DNA from 3 places in the Mesorhizobium sp. AR10 genome. Region 3 is predicted to be linked to each of the others. Evidence: riboswitches for the same ligand, from Rfam matches in the RefSeq annotation. Region 3 holds a riboswitch; each other region holds the start of a gene.
What was found. A riboswitch is a leader RNA that binds a small molecule or an ion and turns the genes downstream of it on or off. The one in region 3 is predicted to bind thiamine pyrophosphate.

Region 1: linked by a shared signal. The riboswitch ahead of LHFGNBLO_RS28255 (Ykof family thiamine-binding protein) and the one ahead of thiB (thiamine ABC transporter substrate binding subunit) in region 3 are both predicted to bind thiamine pyrophosphate.
Region 2: linked by a shared signal. The riboswitch ahead of thiC (phosphomethylpyrimidine synthase ThiC) and the one ahead of thiB (thiamine ABC transporter substrate binding subunit) in region 3 are both predicted to bind thiamine pyrophosphate.

Annotation. Positions count from the first base shown of each region.
Region 1 covers NZ_CP080524.1:5,063,946-5,067,214, forward strand. Annotated here, with positions in the region: partial or broken gene LHFGNBLO_RS28245 (ABC transporter ATP-binding protein) at 1-371, opposite strand, end outside; gene LHFGNBLO_RS28250 (ABC transporter permease) at 368-1,150, opposite strand; gene LHFGNBLO_RS28255 (Ykof family thiamine-binding protein) at 1,467-2,075, opposite strand; TPP riboswitch at 2,066-2,179, opposite strand; gene LHFGNBLO_RS28260 (hypothetical protein) at 2,349-2,699, shown strand; gene LHFGNBLO_RS28265 (DUF2934 domain-containing protein) at 2,824-3,075, opposite strand; gene LHFGNBLO_RS28270 (hypothetical protein) at 3,150-3,269, opposite strand, start outside.
Region 2 covers NZ_CP080523.1:585,373-588,641, reverse strand. Annotated here, with positions in the region: partial or broken gene LHFGNBLO_RS02775 (radical SAM protein) at 1-756, shown strand, start outside; TPP riboswitch at 1,281-1,397, shown strand; gene thiC (phosphomethylpyrimidine synthase ThiC) at 1,501-3,269, shown strand, end outside.
Region 3 covers NZ_CP080524.1:1,548,257-1,551,525, reverse strand. Annotated here, with positions in the region: gene thiP (thiamine/thiamine pyrophosphate ABC transporter permease) at 1-308, opposite strand, end outside; gene thiB (thiamine ABC transporter substrate binding subunit) at 317-1,315, opposite strand; TPP riboswitch at 1,359-1,473, opposite strand; gene LHFGNBLO_RS11010 (thiamine diphosphokinase) at 1,576-2,220, shown strand; gene LHFGNBLO_RS11005 (ABC-F family ATP-binding cassette domain-containing protein) at 2,222-3,269, shown strand, end outside.

The sequences.
Region 1 (3,269 bases), 2.6 Mb from region 3:
CGCTCGAAGCCTTCAAGCCCGAACTCGGCAAACAGGGGTGCTGTGCGGGCGCGGGCAGCCTTGCGTCCGACGCCCTGCACCTCGAGGCCGAGCGTGGTGTTGTCGATGATGCGCCGCCACGGCATCAGCGCGTCGCGTTGCGGCATGAAGGCAAAGTGCCTGCCATGGTCGTCGAGCGGCACGCCGTCGAACAGCATGTCGCCCTCGCCTTTCAGCGCGCCGGTCAATAGCTGGAACAGCGTCGACTTGCCGGCGCCGGAGGGCCCGAGGATGGAGACGAATTCACCGGCGCCGACGGTCAGCGAGATGTCGGCCAGCACGTCGAGAGCGCCGAAGCGTTTTTTGACGTGGCGCAGTTCGAGCCGGGTCATCGCGAAGGCCCTTCCCCGGCCGGTTCTTTCCCAGCTCGCTGCCACGGCATGGCCAGGCGCTGAACCAGCACCGTGATAGCGAACAGGATCAGCGTCAGCGCCGCACTGACGCCGACGGCGGCCAGCACCAGATCGGGGCGGAAATTGTTCTTGGCGTTGAGCATGTAGATGCCCAGTCCCTTCGCCGCCCCGGCATACTCGGCGAAGATCGCGCCGACGACGGCATAGGTGATGGAAATGCGCAGGCCGGCGAAGAAATAGGGCAGCGCCGAAGGCAGCCGCGCCAGGAGGAAGACGCGCCTGCGCCCAGCCCCCATGGCGCGCAGCATCTGGCCGATTTCTTTCTCCGTCGCCTCATAGCCCTCGACCAGCGCCACCATCATCGGAAAGAAGGTAACGAGCGCGACCAGCATGATCTTCGGCGTGAGGCCGAAGCCGAACCACAGCACCACCAGCGGCGCGATGGCGATCAGCGGCAAGGTCTGGCTGACGATCAGCAGCGGAAACAGTGCGCGGCGCAGCGACGGCGAGAAATCGACCAGCACCGACAGCAGGAATGCAGCGCTGAGCGAACAGGCAAAACCGGCTGATGTGGCGCGGATGGTGGGGATGGCATTGTCGAGCAGCGCGTCGCGGTTCAACAGCGCCTGTTCGAACACGCGCGACGGCGCCGGCAATATCGTCGGCTTGATGCCGGAGAAGCGGGCATAAAGTTCCCACGCCAGGATGAGCAGCCCGACCGAGACGATGGCCGGTGCTGCCCTGGTGATTGCGGCGATGACAGCCGATCTCCCCCCTCGTGGGGGAGATGTCCGGCAGGACAGAGGGGGGCGCGAAGGAATGCCGACTTTCGAACATTGTCCCGAAGGCCGTAGATGCAACCAGTTGACAAGCCGGCGGGACAGCGCCCCCCTCTGCCTTGCCAGGCATCTCCCCCACAAGGGGGGAGATTGGATGTCGCCGCGGCTTTCGCCAATTGTCGAAGTTCCCCCGCTCCCTTGTGGGGCAAGGTCAGAAGCGGGAGCATCTCCCCCATGAAATGAAGCGGGCGTAACAGCCACGGCAGGATCCTCGACAGCGCGCGTAAGAAGCAGCTCAGACAGCGGACGGGCTGTTGGCCGATACCGTGACGTCGAGGGTTACGTGGCCGGCGCCCGGCCCGAAGCGGCAGAAGGCTTCGTTCAGCGCCGAAAACACCGCGCCGGCGTCGCCGCGCAATTTGGTGCAGAAGTTTTTGGAGCGCTCGTAGACGCCGGACTGTTTCAGGAAGTCGATGCAGCCGTAGATCTCGTCCATGTGGTCGTCGGTGCCCATGACATAGAGCGAGAATTGTGCCGCCGCCGGCTGGCCGGTCGCGCCTGACGTCCGCACCGCTGCAATGGCGGCATCCTTGCGCATGCCAAGCGGCCCGACAGGTTCACTGAGCGCGTCCGTGCGGCAAATCGGATCGTCCGGTTCGCCTGGGCAACCGCGCGAGATCGCCGCCGACAGAACGCAATGTTTGCCGCTGGCGGCCGCCGCCACAAATAGATCGCGCATGGCCGCAAACAGCGCTTCGGGCGGCCCGACCAGCAAGGTCGAGATGTCGTCGGTCTCGATCCGCAGCCGGTCTCGATAAGGATCGAGCGCGCCGAGCGCGCCAAGAATGACGCCGACGAAATCGTCGGCCATGGGGTATAGGGAAATCTGTGCGCCAGAAAACATCGCCCGCCTCGCTCCGCTGGTATTACCCAGATCAGCTTCTAGGGTCTGTGGGCTTGCCGCCCCCGTCTCAGCCCCGACCGTACGGAGCACCCCTGTGGATGCGGGCGTTAAAGCACTGTTCGCGGCGATGGGGAAGGTGTTTTTTGCCGATGGCGCCAGAAAATGTCTGGGCCAGGCCTTCCCTAATTGAACCAAATTCGTTCAAATTGTACGAGATCTGCTTGACTCAATTTCGTACATTACGTACTATGCCCGATCCCACGGGAGACCTGTATGAGCACCGCAAACCACTCAGCCTTCGCCGACCTTTCCCGTCCACTGATATCAACGTTATCGATCGACCGCAGGGAACGTCTCGCGGGTGCCTGGCGCATGGCCAGCCAGGACATCGCCGACGACATCCGCTTCATCCGCCAGTACCGGAAAGTCATTGCCGAGAAGGACGAGAGGCTGTCGAGCGGCATCCTCGTCCATAGCCTCGCTTACGTCGAAGCCTGCACCAACCGGCTGCATGAGACCGTGGCGCGCTATCTCCGCAATCTGCGCCGGATCACCGAATGCGAGCTGGCCATGGCAGCGGCCGGCATCCGCTTCGCGCTCTCCAGCTACGCCTGGGAGGCGTGATCTTCCTGGCCTTCGCGCGCTCATGCCGATCGGCTGCGGCCTGAGATCGCGCCGTTCCGCCTGCAGATCAGCGGCTTAGGCAGACCACACTCCAGCCCATTGTGGATGGCAGAGCCGGCTAGCCTTACTTGGCTTTGCTGGGCTTGGCTTTGCTGGGCTTGGCAGCGGCAGCCGGCTTCGCGGCAGCCTTGGGCTTGGCAGCCGTCGCAGCCGCAGCTTTCTTCGGAGCCGCCCTGGCTTTCGGTTTCTTGCCTTCACCGTCGACCTCGGCCGCGGCCTGGTCCCAATGCTGCTGATGCGCGCCTTCGGGCCGGCCAGCTTTTTCCCAGATTGCGTGTGCCCGCTGGCGAATGCGTTCCTGCCTGTCGTCCGTCACTGTTGCCTCCGTGGTTGGGTCCAAATCCCCAGCAACATTAGCCGAATTTTCGACCGGCGTCTTGAGTGGCAAACTCAGTCTCTGTCCGACAAAACCGCAACGCCGAAGAGTGCGGCCTTCTTGGTGATCAGCCCTGCCAGATCCGCGTCCGAGCGCTCGGTTCCGGTGCGCTCGCGCAATATTGCAATCGCATC
Region 2 (3,269 bases), on a different replicon from region 3:
TCAGGGGCCTGCCGGCCGACGATCCGGCGTCGCTCTATCTCCACGTTCCGTTCTGCCGATCGATGTGCTGGTATTGCGGCTTCCCTAACACCATAGCCCGCCATGATGCGCCGATCCTGAATTATCTGGCGATGCTACGTGACGAGATCCGTTTGGTCTCGGAGCAAGCGCCGCAGGCGCTGGCCGTGTGCGACGTGCATTTCGGCGGCGGAACGCCGACCCTCATCGGGCCAGCTGAGTTCCTCGCTCTGATGGACTTCCTGCGCGACCGCTTCGCGCTCAGGGAAACGGCTGCGGTTGCGGTCGAGATTGATCCGCGCACCTTCACGGCCGAGATGGCCGAAGCCTGGGGAGCAGCCGGCGTGAACCGCGCAAGCCTCGGCGTGCAGATCCGTTGTTCAAAAAGCGGTCAACCGGGTGCAGAACGAGGTTACACGGGATTCTTACACCCGGCACATCGCAGCTGGCCGTCTGGCGACGTCAAAGGGCTACCGTCTCACCGACGAAGACCGCGTGCGAGCGGCAATCATCGAGCGATTGATGTGCGATCTCGAGGCGGATGTGCCGGCAATCTGTGCCGGTCACGGATCTGATCCGATCCGTTTTCTCGATTCAGCCGAAGGCTTGGCGATGCTGGCCGAGGACGGCATAGTGGACATCGAAAAGGGTTTCATTCGCGTGCGGCAGGAGCATCGCTTTGTGATTCGCGCTGTTGCTGCCGCATTCGATGCATTTCTCGACCGGGTTGCCCCGTAAGCACAGCAATCGGCATGAGCGGAGGCCAAAGGGATTACCGCTCTTCGCTAGCGGCTTGGGTAGCTTGGCGATGTTCTCGACGACCGTTCCGTGGCAGCGTGGTGGTCGCAATCCTTTCGAACGGACCCTGCCGAAGAAACCGCCTTTCTGCAGCTCGATTCGGCAACAGTTGGCTGTCCTTATCGACATGCCGCGGCTGGCCAGTCTGCCCTTCCGTTTCCTTCACTGGTGGTCATCTGTCGAACCGGCGCCCACGAAAATGAATTCGCCGCTGACCAATGACGACGGCAGGTCGGATCGAGGCGATCTACGCGCAAACGTTTAGTGCCGATTGAAGGCGAGACCATCATAAGAATCGATCTTTAAGCCCCGAAGGTTTGGCGATCCCCGTATCCCTGCCCAGGTTTTCGGGGCGTGATTGTCGCCGACGCATGCGCGAGCTTTTCTGCCCGGTCTGATTGGCCGTCGACCACTCCCGCGGCCCGAAGGCGCTTGACAAAGTAGCGCCGGCTCGTTCAATTCGGAGCATTCACCAGGGGAGTCCCGGCAAGGGGCTGAGATACTGCTGGCTTTCGCGGCGCAGTGACCCGTTGAACCTGATCCAGTTCATACTGGCGTAGGGACGGTGCAAGCGCTTTGCGGGAGTTCACGCCCGAAGTCCTGTTTCGAACGGGCGGCCAAAGCGTCTTTTCATCCTTCCGGCACGGAACTGGGTCTCCAATGCATGAGCAAAGGAGCCTCAAGATGAATGCCCTCACCCCCGCCGTCTCGACGGGACCACTGCCCGCCTCACGGAAAATCCACAAGCCCGGCATCCTCCATCCGCACATCAAGGTGCCGATGCGCGAAATCTCCGTCCATCCGACGGCGGGCGAACCGCCTGTCACCGTCTACGATCCGTCCGGCCCCTATACCGACCCGACCGTCGAAACCAGTATCGAAAAAGGCCTCGCCCGGCTTCGCCAGGAATGGATTACGGCGCGTGGCGATGTCGAAGCCTATGACGGCCGCCATGTCCGGCCGGAAGACAATGGATTTGTGGCTGGCGAGCGCCTGACGCCGGAATTTTCCGTTCGCAGCCGGCCGCTCAGGGCCAGATCAGGCAAGGTGGTGACCCAGCTTGCCTATGCGCGCGCCGGCATCGTCACCCCCGAAATGGAATTCGTCGCCATCCGCGAGAACCTCGGCCGCGAGGCCCTGCGCGGCAAGCTGCAACGCGACGGCGAGGCCTTCGGCGCCGAGATCCCCGACTTCGTCACGCCGGAATTCGTGCGCGACGAAGTAGCACGCGGGCGGGCAATCATTCCCGCCAACATCAACCACCCGGAGAGCGAACCGATGATCATCGGTCGCAATTTCCTGGTCAAGATCAACGCCAATATCGGCAACTCCGCTGTCACTTCCTCGATGACTGAGGAGGTCGAAAAGATGGTGTGGGCGATCCGCTGGGGCGCCGATACGGTGATGGACCTGTCGACCGGCCGCAACATCCACAACATCCGCGACTGGATCGTGCGCAATTCACCGGTGCCGATCGGCACGGTGCCGCTCTACCAGGCGCTCGAGAAGGTCGGCGGCATCGCCGAGGACCTGACCTGGGAGGTCTACCGCGACACGCTGATCGAGCAGGCCGAACAGGGCGTCGATTATTTCACCATCCACGCCGGCGTGCGGCTGCACTACATCCCGCTGACCGTTGACCGGGTCACGGGCATCGTCTCGCGCGGTGGCTCGATCATGGCCAAATGGTGCCTGCACCATCACCGCGAAAGCTTCCTCTACGAGCATTTCGCGGAGATCTGCGACATCTGCCGTGCCTATGATGTGTCCTTCTCGCTCGGCGACGGTCTTCGTCCCGGCTCGATCGCCGACGCCAATGACGCAGCACAATTCGCCGAGCTGGAAACGCTCGGCGAGCTGACGCAGATCGCCTGGGCGAAGGATTGCCAGGTAATGATCGAAGGCCCCGGCCACGTGCCGATGCACAAGATCAAGGAGAACATGGAAAAGCAGCTCGCCGTCTGCGGCGAGGCGCCCTTCTACACGCTTGGACCGCTGACGACCGACATCGCGCCGGGCTATGACCACATCACCTCCGGCATCGGCGCGGCCATGATCGGCTGGTTCGGCACCGCCATGCTCTGCTACGTCACGCCCAAGGAGCATCTCGGCCTTCCCGATCGCAACGACGTCAAGATTGGCGTGATCACCTACAAGATCGCCGCCCATGCCGCCGATCTGGCGAAGGGTCATCCGGCAGCGAAAGTCAGGGATGATGCCCTTTCCCGCGCGCGCTTCGAGTTCCGCTGGGAGGACCAATTCAACCTGTCGCTCGATCCCGAAACGGCGCGATCCTTCCACGACCAGACCTTGCCCAAGGAGGCGCACAAGCTGGCGCACTTCTGCTCGATGTGCGGACCGAAATTCTGTTCCATGCGTATCTCTCACGACATCCGCGCCGAGGCACAGAAAGAGGGCATGGCGGCAATGGCGGCGAAATACCGCGAGGGCGG
Region 3 (3,269 bases):
GCCGGCAAAGCCAGCGGTACGGCGAACAGCTGCAGGATAAAGCCCCGGCCGAAGAAGCGCGGATGCCGCGACAGGGCGCGCGCGACGAACAGCGCCGGGACGACCGAGAACAGCGTCGACAGCAAAGCTTGCCATAGCGTGAAGCGGGCAATGCGGAAGAGATAGGGATCGAAGGCCGACACAGCACCAGACAGGTCGCGCGTGCCTTCGAGGATGAGACCGGCGAACGCCCCGCCGATCAGCAGCGCGATTGCCGCAAGCGCGATGATGCCGGCGGTGACGCGGGGATCGGTCGAACGCGTCGGCATCCCCGCTCCTACTCGCTCATCACCGCCAGCCATTCGTCGACCCAGGCCTTGCGGTTGGTGGCGACCTCCTCAGGGCTGAACAGCAAGGTCTTGGTCGGCCTGACCAGTTTGTCGAAGGCCGGGTTGAGCGGCTTGTCGGTTTTCCCGGCCGGGAACATCCAGTTGGTCTCCGGAATGACATTCTGGAACCTCGGCCCGGTCATGAAGGCCAGGAACTTTTCCGCCAGCGGGTTCTTGGCGCCCGTGCTGGTGATGCCGGCAACCTCGATCTGCAGGTATTCGCCTTCCTCGAAGGACGCCGCCTGGTAGCGCTCGGTGTTCTCGGCAATCATGTGGTAGGCCGGCGACGTCGTGTAGGACAGCACCATGGGTGCCTCGCCTTTGGTGAACAGCCCATAGGCCTCGCTCCAGCCCGGCGTCACGGTCAGCACTTTTGCCCTCAACTTGGCCCAGGCTTCCGGCGCCTTGTCGCCATAGACCGACTTCACCCACAAAAGCAGGCCGAGGCCCGGCGTCGAGGTGCGCGGATCCTGGATGACGATCTTCTCGTCAGCATTGCCCTCGACCAATTCCTTGAGGCTCTTCGGCGGCGTCTTCAGCTTTTCGGTGTCGTAGACGACGGCGAAATAGCCATAGTCGAACGGCACGAAAATATCGTCGCTCCAACCGCCGGGCACGTTGACATCAGACACGGTGCCATGCGGCGAAAACAGGCCGGTGGCCCTGGCTTCGGCGGTGAGATTGGTGTCGAGGCCAAGCACGATGTCGGCCTTGGTCGCGGCTCCCTCCAGCTTGACGCGGTTGAGCAGCGCCACGCCGTCGGCGACCGAGACGAAGTCGAGCGTGCAGCCGCATTCGGCCTCGAACGCCTTCTTGACCTGTGGGCCAGGACCCCACTCGGCGGTGAAGCTCTCATAGGTGTAGACGGTGAGTTTTTCCTGGGCGGATGCCGGCCCGGACGTGGCGAGGACTACTGCTGAGATAAGGGAGTAAAAAAGCGTGCGCATCGGCGCCTCCTTCGTTCGCATTGAAAGGAATTGAGGCGTCGGGCTGTCCGAAACGTCTAATCCCTCCGCCGGTACAAACCGGATCAGGTTCAGCGGGTTGGCAGATTTGCCTCTCAGCCGGTCCGCGAAGATTGCGTCCGGCACCCCGTTAGAGCATTTCGACACATAGGCCCGGCCGATGTGTCGTGCAAGCGGAAGTTTGCCGGGTGCTGAAAGCGCAGCTTCCGTTTCGCAGGCAGGGCTGGTAAGGGCCACGAGATATGAGCACATTCACCATCCTGCTTGGCGGCGATCTCATCCGCACGCCGCTGCTCGATCGTCAGGTCGAGGGCACACGCATCGTTGCTGCCGACGCCGGCATCGGCCATGCGCGGATGCTGGGCGTGATGCCGGAACTCTGGGTCGGCGATTTCGATTCCGTGCCGGCGGACCTGCCGGCCGATCTGGCCGCTGTGCCGCGTCACGTGTTTCCGCCGGAAAAAGACCAGACCGACGGCGAATTGGCCATCGCCGCCGCACTCGAGCGCGGCGCGACCAGCCTGGTGCTTGCCGGCGCCTTCGGCGGCAAGCGCGCCGACCATGCCTTCCTGCATCTGGCGCTCAGCGTTCGACTGGCGGAAAGCGGCACGAAAGTGCTGTTGACCAGCGGCGCGCAGGAAGGCATCCCCTTGCTGCCCGGAAAGGCCGGTTTCTCCTATGCCGACGGCACGCTGTTTTCGATCCTCGGCTTCTCCGATCTTTCCGGCCTGACCGTTTCTGGCGCCAAATGGCCGCTGACCCATGTCGAGGTCGCGTTCGGTTCGTCGCTGACCATTTCCAACGAGGTCAAGGGCCGGCTCGAAATTGCGCTCGGCCACGGCCGCGCCCTGCTGCTCGCCCATCCTTTTCCGCTACCTGAAAGCTGACATGGCGCCGCCACTTCTCAATCTTGACGGGATAAAACTGACCTTCGGCGGCACCCCACTGCTCGACGGCGCTGCCTTGACCGCTTCGGCAGGCGACAAGATCGCCTTGGTCGGCCGCAACGGCTCGGGCAAGTCGACGCTGCTGAAGATCGCCGCCGGGTTGATCGAGCCGCAGGACGGCGAGCTGTTCCGCCAGCCTTCGGCGACCGTGCGCTACCTGCCGCAAGTGCCCGACATGGACGATTTCACCAGCGTCCGCGCCTATATCGAGGCCGGGCTCGGACCCGCCGACGATCCCTACCGCGCCACCTATCTGATGGAGCACCTCGGCCTGTCCGGCGAGGAACGGCCGAACGATCTCTCCGGCGGCGAGGCTCGGCGCGCCGCCCTTGCCCGCGTCATGGCTCCGGAGCCCGATATCCTTCTCCTCGATGAGCCGACCAACCATCTCGATCTGTCGGTGATCGAATGGCTGGAAGAGGAGCTTGCCCGCACCTCTTCGGCGCTGGTCGTCATCTCGCACGACCGCCGTTTCCTCGAGCGTGTGTCGCGCGCCACCATCTGGCTCGACCGCGGCCAGACCCGCAGACTGGACAAGGGTTTTGCTCATTTCGAGGAATGGCGCGACACGGTGCTGGAGGAAGAAGAGCGCGAGCAGCACAAGCTCGGCCGCCAGATCGTGCGCGAGGAGCACTGGCTGCGCTATGGCGTGACGGCGAGGCGCAAGCGCAATATGCGCCGGCTCGGCGAACTACAGACCATGCGCCAGCGTTTTCGTGGCCATCGCGGCGCCGAAGGTGCTGCAACCATGGTGGCCAGCGACGCCGCCGAATCCGGCAAGCTGGTGATCGAGGCCAGGAACATCGAGAAGAGCTTTGGCGACCTCACCGTGGTCAGGGCATTCTCGACCCGCATCCAGCGCGGCGACCGCGTCGGCCTGGTCGGGCCGAACGGCGCCGGCAAGACGACGCTGTTGAAGATGCTGACCGGCGAGATGAAGCCGGACGTCGGTTCGGTGCGGCTCGGCACCAATCTGGAGATCGCCACGC